Regions from separate parts of the Phytobacter sp. V69 genome, predicted to be linked through region 1. Evidence: predicted binding sites of a transcription regulator. Region 1 holds the regulator's gene; the other holds the start of a gene.
The links. The regulator Fur, encoded in region 1, represses iron uptake genes when iron is present. The targets are predictions, from matches to a motif close to ATAATAATGAGAACNACTATCAA.
Positions count from the first base shown of each region.

Region 2: ACSZPU_RS15875 (Nramp family divalent metal transporter) is a predicted target of Fur. The motif match lies at 1,606-1,628, and genes of this name have one in related genera.

Region 1 is NZ_CBFFRL010000032.1:21,287-28,914, reverse strand. It holds gene ybfF (esterase) at 1-758, shown strand, start outside; gene ybfE (LexA regulated protein) at 890-1,183, shown strand; gene fldA (flavodoxin FldA) at 1,333-1,863, shown strand; gene fur (ferric iron uptake transcriptional regulator) at 2,154-2,606, shown strand; gene chiQ (ChiQ/YbfN family lipoprotein) at 2,704-3,036, opposite strand; gene chiP (chitoporin ChiP) at 3,057-4,457, opposite strand; gene glnS (glutamine--tRNA ligase) at 4,851-6,518, opposite strand; gene nagE (N-acetylglucosamine-specific PTS transporter subunit IIBC) at 6,701-7,628, opposite strand, start outside.
Region 2 is NZ_CBFFRL010000113.1:1,268-8,895, forward strand. It holds partial or broken gene ACSZPU_RS15865 (GGDEF domain-containing protein) at 1-102, shown strand, start outside; gene ACSZPU_RS15870 (NupC/NupG family nucleoside CNT transporter) at 130-1,317, opposite strand; gene ACSZPU_RS15875 (Nramp family divalent metal transporter) at 1,668-2,906, shown strand; gene ypeC (DUF2502 domain-containing protein YpeC) at 2,969-3,301, opposite strand; gene mgrA (L-glyceraldehyde 3-phosphate reductase) at 3,415-4,413, opposite strand; partial or broken gene ACSZPU_RS15890 (ion channel protein) at 4,521-5,123, opposite strand; gene ACSZPU_RS15895 (XRE family transcriptional regulator) at 5,321-6,049, opposite strand; partial or broken gene ACSZPU_RS15900 (helix-turn-helix domain-containing protein) at 6,300-6,509, shown strand; gene ACSZPU_RS15905 (Mu transposase C-terminal domain-containing protein) at 6,514-7,628, shown strand, end outside.

The sequences.
Region 1 (7,628 bases):
GAGCGCAATCTGCACAACAATCGCACAACAATTCTCCCATCGTGCTGGTTCACGGTTTATTTGGTAGCCTGGACAACCTTGGTGTACTCGCCCGCGACCTTGTTAATGACCATGACATTATTCAGGTTGATATGCGAAACCACGGCCTTTCCGCGCGTTCACCCGAGATGAATTACCCGGCGATGGCGCAGGATTTGCTCGATACCCTTGACGCCCACGGCATTGAACGTGCGACCTTTGTCGGCCACTCCATGGGCGGGAAAGCCGTTATGGCATTTACCGCACTGGCACCGGAACGCATCGATAAGCTTGTCGCTATCGACATCGCCCCGGTTAGCTATAACGTGCGTCGCCACGATGAAATTTTTGCCGCTATCAACGCTGCAACCGAGGCTAATGCCACCACACGCCAGCAGGCGGCAGTCGTCATGCGCGAATATATAGATGAAGAAGGGGTAATTCAGTTCCTGCTCAAGTCGTTTGTCGACGGCGAGTGGCGCTTCAATGTGCCAGCACTATGGGATCAATATCCCCATATCGTGGGCTGGGAAACGGTACCGGCCTGGAACCATCCAGCGCTCTTTATCCCCGGCGGTAACTCGCCGTATGTCACCGAACAGTATCGTGGCGAACTGCTGCAACAATTCCCGCAGGCACGTGCGCATGTGATAGCCGGAGCCGGGCACTGGGTGCATGCAGAAAAACCGGAAGCGGTTCTGCGCGCCATCCGTCGTTATCTCGCTGAAAAGACAAACTGATTAAAAACCCGGCGACCGGTTGCCGGAAAGCGCCCGGTCGTTGGCGTGTCCGCATCGCTGATGTATGATGGCGCGCTAATCAGCCCGGGCTATGACCCGATTGCTTGTACTTCCCGTAGTATTCTTAAATCATGGCTAAAGAACAAACGGACCGCACGACACTAGATCTGTTCGCGAATGAACGTCGCCCGGGACGTCCTAAAACCAATCCGCTCTCTCGCGACGAGCAATTGCGCGTGAATAAGCGCAATCAGCTTAAACGCGATAAAGTTCGTGGGCTTAAGCGCGTCGAATTAAAACTCAACGCAGAGGCTGTCGACGCGTTAAACGCGCTGGCGGACGCGCGCGAAATGAGCCGGAGTGAATTGATTGAAGAGATGTTACTGGCTCAGCTTAACGCGCTGAACAACCAGGAAATCCTCTAATTCATCGCAAAAATACACTTTCATGTTGCACAGAGTGCAGTCTTGCGTGATTGCAGTTTCCGCGTGCTTCTCTGATCTGCTATGATTGCCCTTATCCGTGGGCCAATCGCCACCACCATATCATTAAGTTTCAAGAGGTTATTTTACTCATGGCAATCACAGGCATTTTTTTCGGCAGCGATACTGGTAATACCGAAAACATCGCAAAGATGATCCAGGCTCAACTTGGTAAAGAAGTTGCCGATGTGCATGACATTGCTAAAAGCAGCAAAGAGGATTTAGAAGGTTACGACATCCTGCTGCTTGGCATTCCGACCTGGTATTATGGTGAAGCACAGTGTGACTGGGATGACTTTTTCCCGACGCTGGAAGATATCGATTTTAACGGCAAACTGGTTGCTCTGTTTGGCTGTGGCGACCAGGAAGACTATGCTGAGTACTTCTGTGATGCGCTGGGTACTATCCGCGACATCATTGAACCGCGCGGCGCAACCATCGTAGGCCACTGGCCGACCGAAGGTTACCATTTCGAAGCGTCCAAAGGCCTGGCAGATGACGATCACTTCGTTGGTCTGGCCATTGACGAAGACCGTCAGCCGGAACTGACCGCTGGTCGCGTCGACAAGTGGGTGAAACAGATTTCTGAAGAGCTGCACCTGCAAGAGATCATCAATGCCTGATGTTGTTTGGCGCAACCTGCTGGTTGCGCCTGATTAATAGATAAAAGCGATGGAAATAATTGCTACAATTTTTTAACTTTTTTCTCCAGCGCTGTACAATGGCCCCTGGTTAAAACGGGTAACGCAAAAGGACTTTGTTGGCGCTGCCACGTTTTAAAAGCTTACTTTACTTGAGGACTTGCAGTTTTCATTCAGGCATGGCAGTTCTATAATGAGACGCATTATCCCAGGTGCATTCCTTGTAGCTTCCCGACGGGAAGTGAATCGTTTAGCAACAGGACAGATTCCGCATGACTGACAACAATACCGCATTAAAGAAGGCCGGCCTGAAAGTCACGCTTCCTCGGTTAAAAATCCTGGAAGTGCTTCAGGAGCCGGAGAACCACCATGTCAGTGCGGAAGATTTATATAAGCGCTTGATCGACATGGGCGAAGAGATTGGGCTGGCGACTGTGTACCGTGTACTCAACCAGTTCGATGATGCCGGGATCGTGACCCGCCATAATTTCGAAGGCGGTAAATCCGTCTTTGAGCTGACGCAGCAACATCACCACGACCACTTAATTTGCCTGGATTGCGGCAAAGTGATCGAGTTCAGTGATGACTCTATCGAAGCGCGTCAGCGTGAGATTGCATCCAGACACGGTATTCGTCTGACTAACCACAGCCTCTACCTCTATGGCCACTGTGCCGAGGGTGACTGCCGTACAGACGATAACGCGCACGAAGCGACGGATAAATAATCCTCGCTTCTCTCTAAAGCCAACCTCCGGGTTGGCTTTTTTATTTCTGCGTATCGCAAAGACAAAAAAGCCCGCCGAAGCGGGCTATCTCACACGGTTAATTCAGCGCGTTATGCTGGCGAATCTCCTGCCAGATCTGATCACAACGCGCTTTTACCGCCTGGCCGTTACCGGTATGCGTTGCTTCAAGACACTGCTGATAATCCAGCGTGCGCACACTCTCTTGTTCCGCGAATTGCTGGTGTGCTTTCTCTTTACGCAGTACATCCAGCACGCTTCTGCAGGCCGCCGTTTTCTCCGGCGAGCCCTCAGCCGTATTGATACAGGCGCTGTAAGCCTCTTTTAAGCGGGCATCTTCCTTTGGCGCCTGTGGCTGTTGTACGCAGGCAGCCAGTCCCAGCGTCATCAGAACAAGCAGTATTGGTTTCATCGTCATGGCATTCCCTCGCATCAGAAGATATTCAACGGCGCAATGACGATAAATTTCACGTCGCGTTCGTCCTGGAAGATGTTGTTATACCCGCCGCCCCAGCTCGGGATATCGGAGTGGTTGTCGTACTGGGTAAAGTGCAGTTTAAACAGGGTGCCTTTTGCCATCCCTTCCTGCACGGTGTACAGCAGGTCGAGGCTGTAAGCCGACTCTTTGATGGAATTCCCCGCATCGTAGTATTTGTCTCCGGAAGAAACATTGGACGGTTTCGCATCCCAGCCATAGACATACGATGCACCTACCGCCCAGCCCGGCAGATTCCAGTCTTTCAGGTCATACATTGCACCAACAAAGACCGACTTTTCGTTATGGGCGTTGAAGTCAGAACGGTTATCCCACCAGATATCCAGGCGACCATTGGAAGATCCGTAGAGGGGCGTCATACGTGAATTGAAATAGCCCTGGCGGCCATCGGCTTTAACCCAGGTTCCCTCAAGACGCAAATCCACCGGACCAACCGTATAACCAAAAGTGAGCGCCTGCAGCCACGCGGTACCGTCGTAGATATCATTGATGGTGTTGTTATCGGCCTTATCGCGCGAGCCGTAGAACTGATAACTGGTGGAAAGGGGATTCCCCGCGACCTCAAATTTGTAGCTGGCTTTGGCAAAATATTGATCAACATAGCCCTGCGCCTGACCAAACGCGGCCTCGAGGAGCAGATCGTTTTTAAAGTCGTAAGACGCGCCTAGAGAATGGACGTAATTGATTTTGCTTACGCGATCATTTTGGTAGAAGTGATCCGTTTCGTTATACCACGGCGCTTTATATTCATTGGCCCACATATACGAGAAACTCAGCACGCCAGAGTCGTCATAATCCAGTTTCGCCCCAGCCTCAGCCCCCTGATAGGTGCCAGGCATAAAGCTCCAGTTTGATGCCAGCAGGGTTTGCCCGCTGGGCTGAATATACCCTGCCCTCGCCCACACCGGGCCATATTTGAACTTCGCCGCTGCCTTATAAAGGCTTGCCCCGCTGCGATCGCCGGCCCAGTCTTCGTCATACACTTTGTGGCTATTGGAGAACGCGATTTCATTCGGGTGCGCACTTCCTGAGGATTCAGCCATTTCAATCGCCGCGAAAGCCGCGATATCAATACCGAACATATCGGCAGCATAGCCAGACTGGAAATCAAGATTGGTATTCCAGGTGGAGTGCGCGAGGTTGGTTTTGTATTTATCGCCGTCGGTGACATCTTTGCGATCACGCTGGCGCTGCCAGTAGTAAATCCCACCGGTGAGCGTGGAGTCATCCACAAAGCCAGCGGCACTGACGGAAGGGGCGAAAGTTAAACCTGATAATGCGGTGGCGCAGGCAATAGCCAACGCTAACGCCTTACGTTGAGCGTTAAACGCGTTCATGAGTGTTCCTCTTTGACAAAAACATAAAAGTGCTGTGCAAATGCAAACAGCAATAAAATAAAAAAATTAAATATTACTGATAGTTATAGAAAATGTTTCTATTCCTATCGCTTGTAAGCATATTTTTCGCGACGCGAATTATCAAGTCTTAATGGGAACGGAATACAGGGATTATGACGGACAACACAGATTTGCGGATTATCAGCTGAGTGCTTACACAGCAAGGCTTACAGGCTAATTTAACTCGAATTATCAATAAATAAATGAAAAGATGATTGGATAAAATTAAAACAATAGTTTAGAAAAAAGAAAGATGGCAGGATCTTATTTTTAATTGAGAAATAAAAAAACGCTGCACAAGGCAGCGTTTTTTAGCGTTCAGGCAAGATGCGATTACTCGCCGATTTTTGCCCAGGTATCGCGAAGACCCACGGTGCGGTTGAACACCAGTTTGTCAGCCGTTGCATAACGGCTATCAAGGCAGAAGTAGCCTTCACGCTCAAACTGGTAAGCTGTGCCCGTTGCGGCAGCCTGCAGTGACGGCTCAGCGTAACCCTGTTTGATGACCAGAGATTCCGGGTTCATCACGGTCAGGAAGTCTTCTGCTGCGCCCGGGTTTGGCACGCTGAACAGACGGTCGTACAGACGAATTTCCACCGGCAGCGCGTGGGCAGCGCTCACCCAGTGAATAACGCCTTTCACTTTGCGGCCATCGGCAGGATCTTTGCTCAGGGTGTCGGCATCGTAACTGCAGAAGATGGTGGTGATGTTGCCTTCCGCGTCTTTCTCGACGCGTTCCGCTTTGATCACGTACGCGTTACGCAAGCGAACTTCTTTGCCCAGCACCAGACGCTTGTACTGTTTGTTGGCTTCTTCACGGAAGTCTGCGCGATCGATCCAGATTTCACCGCTAAACGGCACATCACGGCTGCCCATTTCCGGTTTGTTCGGATGGTTAAGCATCGAAACCACTTCGCTTGCGCCCTGCGGATAGTTTTCGATAACCAGTTTAACCGGATCGATAACCGCCATGGCGCGCGGTGCGTTTTCATTCAGATCTTCACGGATGCAAGATTCCAGTGAAGCCATCTCAATGGTGTTGTCCTGCTTGGTGATACCGATACGCTTACAGAACTCACGGATGGAGGCGGAGGTGTAGCCACGACGACGCAGACCCGAGATAGTCGGCATACGCGGGTCATCCCAGCCTTCAACATGCTTGTCGGTCACCAGCAGGTTCAGCTTACGCTTGGACATGACGGTGTATTCCAGGTTCAGACGGGAGAACTCGTACTGACGCGGGTGAACCGGAATGGTGATGTTGTCCAGCACCCAGTCGTACAGACGACGGTTGTCCTGGAATTCCAACGTACACAGGGAATGCGTAATGCCTTCCAGCGCATCGCTGATACAGTGGGTGAAGTCGTACATCGGGTAGATGCACCACTTGCTGCCGGTCTGGTGGTGATCGGCAAATTTAATGCGGTACAGCACCGGGTCGCGCAAAACGATAAACGGCGAGGCCATATCGATTTTTGCACGCAGGCAGGCTTTACCTTCTTCAAAACCACCGGCACGCATTTTTTCAAACAGCGCGAGGTTCTCTTCGACCGTACGATCGCGATACGGGCTGTTTTTACCCGGTGCGGTCAGTGAACCGCGATATTCGCGGATTTCGTCTGCAGACAGTTCGTCAACATAGGCCAGGCCTTTGCTGATTAACTCAACGGCATAGTTATGCAGTTGGTCGAAATAATCAGAGGAGTAGCGAACATCGCCTGACCAGTGGAAACCTAACCACTGCACGTCGTTTTTGATGGAATCAACATACTCGATATCTTCTTTTACCGGGTTAGTGTCATCAAAACGCAGGTTGCATTGCCCTTGATAATCTTGCGCGATACCAAAGTTCAGGCAGATGGATTTCGCATGACCGATATGCAGATAGCCATTCGGCTCAGGCGGAAAACGGGTGCAAATAGTGGAGTGCTTTCCAGTAGCCAGATCTTCATCAATGATCTGACGAATAAAGTTAGTCGGGCGGGCTTCAGCCTCACTCATCGTAGATTCCTCAAGGCGTAAACAACATATAACGGCACATGATCTTATAAGCGGCCCTCAGAGACAACCCTTAGTTACGGAAAATAGGTGCCGGAGAGAAAGAATGGGGTCGATCGTTGCAAAAAAAGCGGCAGAGGAGGATCCTCAGCCGCTTATCGCTATTTTTGGTTCAGATTACGGCATTAGCCTTTGATGTCGTACAGCGGTGTTTGCCCTGCCACAACAGAACCTTGCGCCTTGATAACCAGACCGGAGAAATCGTCGATGTTGCTGCACACCACCGGGCTAATCATCGAACGCGCCGCGGTGTTCAGGTATTCCAGATCCATTTCCAGTACTGGCTGCCCTGCAACAACGGTAGCCCCTTCTTCGACCAGACGTGTGAAGCCCTGACCGCCCAGCGCAACGGTGTCAATACCCATATGGACAACGATTTCCGCACCTTTTTCAGTTTCAAGGCAAAACGCGTGGTTGGTGTTGAAGATCTTAACGATAGTGCCCGCAGCCGGTGCAACGACCGTTTTCTCAGTCGGTTTTACCGCTACGCCATCACCAACGGCTTTGCTGGCAAAGGCTTCATCCGGCACTTCATCCAGAGAAACCACCTGCCCGGTCACCGGGGAAACCAGTTCAGCAATGATAGACGCGCTGGCATTCGGCACCGCCTGCGGTTTAGCCGCACTGGCTGCTGCCGGAGCCGGAGCTGCCGCGCCTGCCGGAACATCGCCCGCCGTTTTCATCGCATTCGCGATTTTCTCAGCCACGAAGCCCACGATAATCTGCACGCTGGTTTTATTCAGACGAATAACGCCGCTCGCACCAAGACGTTTGGCCTGTGCTTCGTTGACCAGTGAAGAGTCTTTAACGCTCAGACGCAGACGGGTGATACAGGCATCGATACCGGTCAGGTTAGTGGCCCCCCCGATTGCGGCGATGTACTGACGTGCCAGACCACTCACATCCTGCTCAGAAGCCGTGCTGACATTCACATCCTGACCATCAGCTTCGTCACCGGCCACCGCCAGTTCACGGCCCGGGGTCAGCAGGTTGAATTTCTGGATAGTGAAACGGAACACCACGTAGTAGATAACGAAGAACACCAGACCTTGC
Region 2 (7,628 bases), on a different contig from region 1:
ACGCAGGAACAGCGCGCGCTGCTGTTGAATGCCGGGGTGGATTATTTGCAGGGATATTTACTGGGGAAACCGCAGCCGCTGGCCGCGCCAGGGAAGGAATAAACCGGGGTTACCCCCGGTTTGTCTGAATTACAGTACCAGTGCCGCGATAGATGCGGACAGGACGCTCACCAGCGTAGAACCGTAAACCAGTTTCAGGCCGAAACGGGATACCACGTTACCTTGCTCTTCGTTCAGGCCTTTGATTGCGCCTGCGATGATACCGATAGAAGAGAAGTTAGCGAAGGAAACCAGGAACACCGACAGGATGCCTTCCGCACGCGGAGACAGGCTGGATGCAATTTTCTGCAGATCCATCATGGCCACGAATTCGTTAGAAACCAGTTTGGTTGCCATGATACTGCCCACCTGCAGCGCTTCTGAGGACGGTACACCCATGACCCAGGCAATCGGGTAGAAAATGTAGCCCAGAATCCCCTGGAAGGAGATGCCGAGGATCGCGGCGAACAGGGCGTTCAGACCAGAAATCAGCGCGATAAAACCGATCAGCATTGCGGCAACGATAATCGCAACTTTGAAACCCGCCAGAATGTATTCACCCAGCATTTCGAAGAAGCTCTGACCTTCATGCAGGTTAGACATCTGCAGATTTTCTTCGCTCTCATCGACACGGTACGGGTTGATCAGAGACAGCACGATAAAGGTGCTGAACATGTTCAGAACCAGTGCGGCGACCACATATTTCGGCTGCAGCATAGTCATGTACGCGCCGACAATTGACATGGACACGGTAGACATCGCGGTTGCCGCCATGGTGTACATGCGGTTGCGCGACATTTTGCCGAGGATATCTTTATAAGCGATGAAGTTTTCGGACTGACCCAGAATCAAGGAGCTGACTGCGTTAAACGATTCCAGTTTGCCCATGCCGTTGACTTTGGACAGAACGGTACCGATAGCTCGAATGATAATCGGCAGCACTCGGATGTGTTGCAGAATACCGATCAGCGCGGAAATAAAGACAATCGGGCACAGCACTTTCAGGAAGAAGAACGCCAGGCCTTCATCGTTCATTTTGCCGAATACGAAGTTTGTCCCTTCGTTGGCAAATCCGAGCAGTTTTTCAAACATTTCGGAGAAGCCTTTCACAAAACCCAGACCTACGTCAGAGTTCAGGAAGAACCAGGCAAGCAATACTTCGATGACTAACAGTTGAACAACAAAGCGAATGCGGATTTTTTTGCGGTCGCTGCTTACAAGCAATGCAAGCAACGCCACAACGGCAAGCGCCAGAACAAAGTGCAGAACGCGGGACATATTTGCTCCAAATATGAGACGGGTAGTATTTTCGTGCACATTCTATGTAACAAGTGGAAAGAAAACGAGATCAAACTCACAGTATATTAATGACCTGTGACCAGACTCAAAATTAGTGATCCAACATACATTTCGGTTATGTTAAGTAATAGAGTGAAAAGTTGCATGAAATGCTAGACTCTTAACAAGATGATGTGATTTACATCGCATCCTCCCTGTCTTAAAAACATCCGGCCCTTCATCGTTTCTGGCTATCGAAGAAATCAAGCTAATCTACTCTAAATGAACTTGATAATCATTCTCATTTTGGTAGCATAAAACATAGCAAAGGCTATATTTAGGGGCAAGAAATGAACAACAGTCGCGTTGAGAGTAGCAGTGGGCGTGCAGCGCGTAAGTTAAAGCTCGCGTTAGTGGGACCTGCGTTCATTGCGGCGATCGGTTATATCGATCCGGGCAACTTTGCCACTAACATCCAGGCCGGAGCCAGCTTTGGCTACCAGCTGCTGTGGGTTGTCGTTTGGGCAAACCTGATGGCCATGCTGATTCAATTGCTGTCAGCAAAACTTGGCATTGCCACAGGCAAGAACCTCGCGGAACAAATTCGCGACCATTATCCGCGTCCGCTGGTCTGGTTCTACTGGGTACAGGCGGAAATTATCGTCATGGCTACCGATCTTGCTGAGTTTATTGGTGCGGCCATTGGTTTCAAACTGATTCTGGGCGTGTCGCTGCTACAGGGCGCCGTGCTGACCGGGATAGCCACCTTTTTAATTCTGATGCTGCAACGTCGCGGGCAAAAGCCCCTGGAAAAAGTGATTGGCGGCCTGCTGCTGTTCGTTGCGGCGGCTTACATTGTCGAGCTGGTGTTCTCGCGCCCTGAACTGGCACCGCTCAGTAAAGGTATCTTGATCCCAAGCCTGCCGGGCACCGAAGCCGTCTTCCTGGCCGCCGGCGTGCTGGGGGCGACGATCATGCCGCACGTGATCTATCTGCACTCCTCATTGACACAGTACCTGCATGAAGGGACGCGGCGCGAGCGCTATTCCGCCACGAAGTGGGATGTGGGCATTGCGATGACCATAGCCGGTTTTGTGAACCTGGCGATGATGGCCACCGCCGCGGCGGCATTTCACTTCAATGGGCATACCGGGATTGCTGATTTAGACGAAGCCTATTTAACCCTTGAGCCGTTATTAAGCCATGCGGCGGCAACCGTGTTTGGCCTCAGCCTGGTGGCTGCGGGCCTCTCCTCAACGGTAGTGGGCACGCTGGCGGGGCAGGTGGTGATGCAGGGGTTCGTGCGTTTCCACATTCCCCTGTGGGTGCGCCGGAGTATCACTATGATGCCGTCGTTTATCGTTATCCTGATGGGACTCGATCCCACACGCATTCTGGTGATGAGTCAGGTGCTGCTAAGTTTCGGTATCGCGCTGGCGCTGGTGCCATTGCTGATTTTTACCAGTGACCGTATATTGATGGGCGAACTGGTGAATACGCCGACCATTAAACGGGTTGGCTGGGTGATTGTGGTTTTGGTGGTGGCGTTGAATGGCTGGCTGTTGGTGGGCACCGCGTTAGGGGTGTAAATCTGCGAGAGTCACCAAAGAAAAAGGAGCGCCTGCGCTCCTTTTTTGTTGCCGCGTGTTTATTAGCGCCAGTGATCATGGCCGTGACCGCGTCCCGGGCCGCGATGGTCGTCGCGATCGCTCCAGCCTTCACGGTAGCCGCGTTCGTAGGCGTTATGGTTATCCCAGCCACGGTGGTAGCCGCGATCGTGCATGCGCCAGCGGTGGTCGCGCCATTCGTAATTGCGATGCCAGTAGTCGCGATCGCGCCAGCGTCCACCGTCCCAGTAATTGCCGTAATTGTCGCGATCGCCAATTTGCAATTTAATCGACGGCAGCAGTGTTATTTCGCCAGCGTTAGCGACCAGTGGGGCACATGCCATTAATACTGCTGCGAAAATCAGTGACCTGAACATAGTTTTCTCCTTCACGATCGGGTCTGTTGCAGCAATATTATGTAACGTCTACCCCCGCATCTTCGGCGAAACTCCTAAATCCAGAGTGGCAGCACTTTTTGCTAAAAATGCTGTTATTTTACACTGTTGAGGATGGCGTCAATCTCAGCACATTCCGCTTCGCTGAAATGGCGATTGCCCAGCATGCCAACTGCGTCGTCGAGCTGGCTGGTCTTACTCGCACCAATCAGCACCGACGTCACCTTGTCTCCACGCAGCACCCAGGCCAGCGCCATCTGTGACAGTTTTTGCCCACGACGCACGGCCAGGTCGTTCAGTTTGCGGACTTTTGCCAGCTTCTCGTCGGTAATCTGATCGGGATTGAGGAAACGGCTGCCGCTGGCTGCGCGTGAATCGGCCGGAATGCCATTCAGGTAGCGGTCGGTGAGTTGCCCGCCAGCCAGCGGTGAAAACGCAATGCTGCCCACGCCTGATTGCTGCAGTACCGTCAGCAGATCATCTTCCACCCAGCGCTCAAACATCGAGTATTTGGGCTGATGGATAAGGCAGGGCGTACCCAGATCATTGAGGATCTCAATGGCCTGACGCGCCAGATCCGCCGGGTAGTTCGACAGACCGATATACAGCGCCTTGCCCTGACGGACAACATGGTCCAGCGCCCGCATGGTCTCTTTCAGCGGCGTTTCCGGGTCCGGACGGTGGTGATAGAAAATATCGACATACTCAAGCCCCATCCGGCGCAGGCTTTGACTGAGGCTGGCAATCAGATATTTGCGCGAACCCCAGTCGCCGTAGGGGCCATCCCACATGGTGTAACCCGCTTTGGTGGAGATGATCAGCTCATCCCGGTACGGCAGAAAATCTTCCTGCAACAGGCGGCCAAAATTGCGTTCGGCAGAGCCCGGAGGCGGCCCGTAGTTATTGGCGATATCAAAATGGGTGATCCCCAGATCGAACGCATGTCTGAGTAACTGACGGCTGTTTTCAATAAGCGTGGCATCGCCAAAGTTATGCCACAGTCCAAGCGAGATTGCCGGAAGCTTAAGACCACTGTCACCGCAGCGGCGAAATTCCATTTTCTGATAGCGATCTTCGGAGGCCAAATAAACCATACATATGCCCTTAATGTCAGTGTATACGTTTACACAAGTGGTCTTCGAGCTTACACCAGCTTCTCGTTTCTCGCTGATTTCCTCTTATAAATTCTGGGCTTGCGCACCTATTTTTTGCGTGGTGCGATCATCACAGGCTTTCCTGCCAGCAGCAGCCAGGCAGGTAGCATCACGATACACAGCAGCGGCAGCAGGCTGGTATCCGGTACCACGGCTGCGGCCATAAACAGGCTCAGCCAGGCATCGCGGGTGACAACCAAAACCATGCCGAGGATGGCGCAGGAGATGGTAATCGCCGCCGGTACCGCATTGACGTGTTCATGCAGCATCAGGCCGAGAGCAACGCCGACAAACACCGCCGGGAAAATTCGACCACCGCGGAAACCACAGGCCGCGGCAACCACCAGCGCCGCCAGTTTTATCACCGCGAACAGCAGGTAATCGGTCACGCTGAAGGTCTGGGAAAACGCCATTTGCTGCATTTCATCCAGCCCTTTGAACAGGGTGATATTGCCGCCAATCACGCCAAGAATACCCAGAATAAAACCGCCGATCCCGAGCATCAGTACCGGGCTTTTCAGGCGGTGCATCAGCTGATGCAAGCGCGGCAGGCACCAGACCGCCACCATCCCCAACGCAATGGCAATGGCGCACACAACCGCGCCGCTGATGATATCCACCAGATGCATCTGCGGATAATGGGTGACCGGTGTGGGGGAGTGATCGTTTCTGCATAGAGGGATCGAGTGACGAAAAACGAGCCGAGGCCTTAAGCTAAGCGGGTTGCGAGGCGCGAGGATGATTCTGCACGGCTCGCTGAAAAATGAGAGTTTATGGGAAAAAACGCATTAAATTCTGCATTGTTTTGCCTTACGAGTTGTCATTGTTAATCATTTTTTAAGACGGTTTAAATCACTCTTCCATACCAGACAACTTTCCCTATTATGTCAAAGTCACTAGGGATATTATCCAATTCAATGATAAATGGCTCAAATGCTGGGTTAGTACTGCTGATGCGAAGCTGAGAGCCAGGCAACCGCTGAACCATTTTGACGAACAACTGACTGTCTAAACGGATAACATAAATGCCTTCTCGTGGATCTCGATCTTCATGATTCACTAGAATTATGTCTTTATCGTTTAGAACCCCCATCATGGAGTCACCTGAGACGCTAATGACCGAGAGTTTTCGTGGGTCAGCCTTCAAATGATTCACGACCCAATACCGACGAAAACTCACCGTAAACATAGGGCTCTCATCATCGTTCAATGCTCCGTATCCTGCTGATGCAGAAACATTGTATCGAGGTACGAAAACAAACTCATCCAAGTCAACCTGATTGCCTTTAACATCAAGCGCCGTTGCTCCAGATGTTGATGTAGGCAACAGTGATGAAGTTTCCTGCTCTTCACTTCCTGCAACCAGCCAGGCAACCGAAGTACTCAGGCATTCGGAAAGCCTCAGTATATGTGTGGCACTGGGTTCCCTCTCTTCATTTTCCCATGCTTGCAATGTTGATAACGCCACGCCCAGTTTCTCTGCGACATAACTTCTGGAGAGCTTTAGAGCTTCTCTTTGAGTTCGTATCCGAGCACCTATTTCACTCTTTAACTCATTTTCAGGTTTATTTCCCATATCTAGTAAATTCTCTCAACTTATTTTCAAGTTTTTCATGTTTTATCTAACTAACTGAATTAGTAGATAATTAACCAATATTTAGGTCTTTTTGGGGCAAATTAAACCTGAAAACAGACAAATAAATTCGTTTTCAGGTTTGCATGACTCGAATTCGATTATGTTGTACTTATGAGTTGAATCACGGAGATTAACCAATGAGTACATTTGAGAGCGCAAAAAAAGCCAGAAAGAATCTGACTGGCATAGAGCCGATATTGTTGCAGCTCTTCACAAACAGGGGTGGTCGCTACGTCGCTTATCACTGCACCATGGCTATAAAAGTGCAGGAGCATTAAAAAATGCATTGGACCGGCCTTGGCCAAAAGGTCAGCAAATCATTGCTGACGCAATTGGCATTTCACCAGATCAAATCTGGCCCACTCGTTATCATAAAGCATTTTCAGGTGAATGGAATTAATCATATGAACCAGAATAACCTGAAAACACATTATACCGCTCAAGAGCTTGCTGAGATGCGTTTACCTGGAATGCCGGAAACGCGTCCGGGCATAGTCGTAAGAGCAAAAAAACATCAATGGGTTTCACGTGCAAGATCTGGTCGAGGTGGTGGTATTGAGTATGCGATTGATAGCTTACCGCTTAGTGCCCAAGAAGTTATCCGGGCCCAGATATATCAAAATATTCTGGCTAATCATTCGACTGCTATCCCGGTGACCGCGCGTAAAACATCCACTGTAAAACAGCGCGAAGGACTGGAACTGATTCGTCAGTGTCCGGCGCTGCTTGAGCGTGAAGTAGGTTCGCTGACAGCAAAGCAAAAAGAGATCGCCGATGCCCGTGCCACGCTGGTGATGTTTGTCGAAAAACTGCGCGATGCCGGCATGTCACGTACCGCAGCTGTCAATTATGTTTCCCTGGAGTCCCGTAAGGGGATGTTGCCCGAACATCTGATGAAGTCGGCAGAGCTTGCCAATGCCCGTAAGGGTTCCAGCCGTGCAGGCGTCGGCTCCCGCAGTCTGCAGGAATGGCTGACAATTTTTGAAACCACAAAGCCTGGCGTTGAGCGAATGGCCATGCTGGCACCCGGTCATCTTAAAGCGAAAAAACCGGAACAGATTAAGTGGCTTCCGGACTTCCTCGCGCACTGGCGCAACCGCAAAGGCCCCAATTTGCGTGAGGCGTATCGCGACTTTCAGGCTGAATGGGCCGTTGTCTATGCAGGCCAGCCTGCGATGGTGGCAGCCTGTCCTTCCTATGATGCCGTTCGTCGCGCAATGGAGAAACTGCCCCGCCGCGAGAAAGCCCGTGGCCGCGTCAGCGGTTCTGCCGCGCTGGCCTACGAATGCTTCCAGAAGCGTGACTGGTCGATGATGCCGGTTAACGGCTGCTGGATTGCAGATGGTAAGTCACTGGAAATGAAGGTCGCACATCCGGACCATGGTCGCCCGTTTACCCCGGAACTGACGTTGATTATTGATGGCCGTACACGCTATGTCGTCGGCTGGAGTCTGGCACTGTCTGAAAGCATCATTGCTGTTGCTGATGCCTATCGCTATGCGATGAAACATTTCGGTAA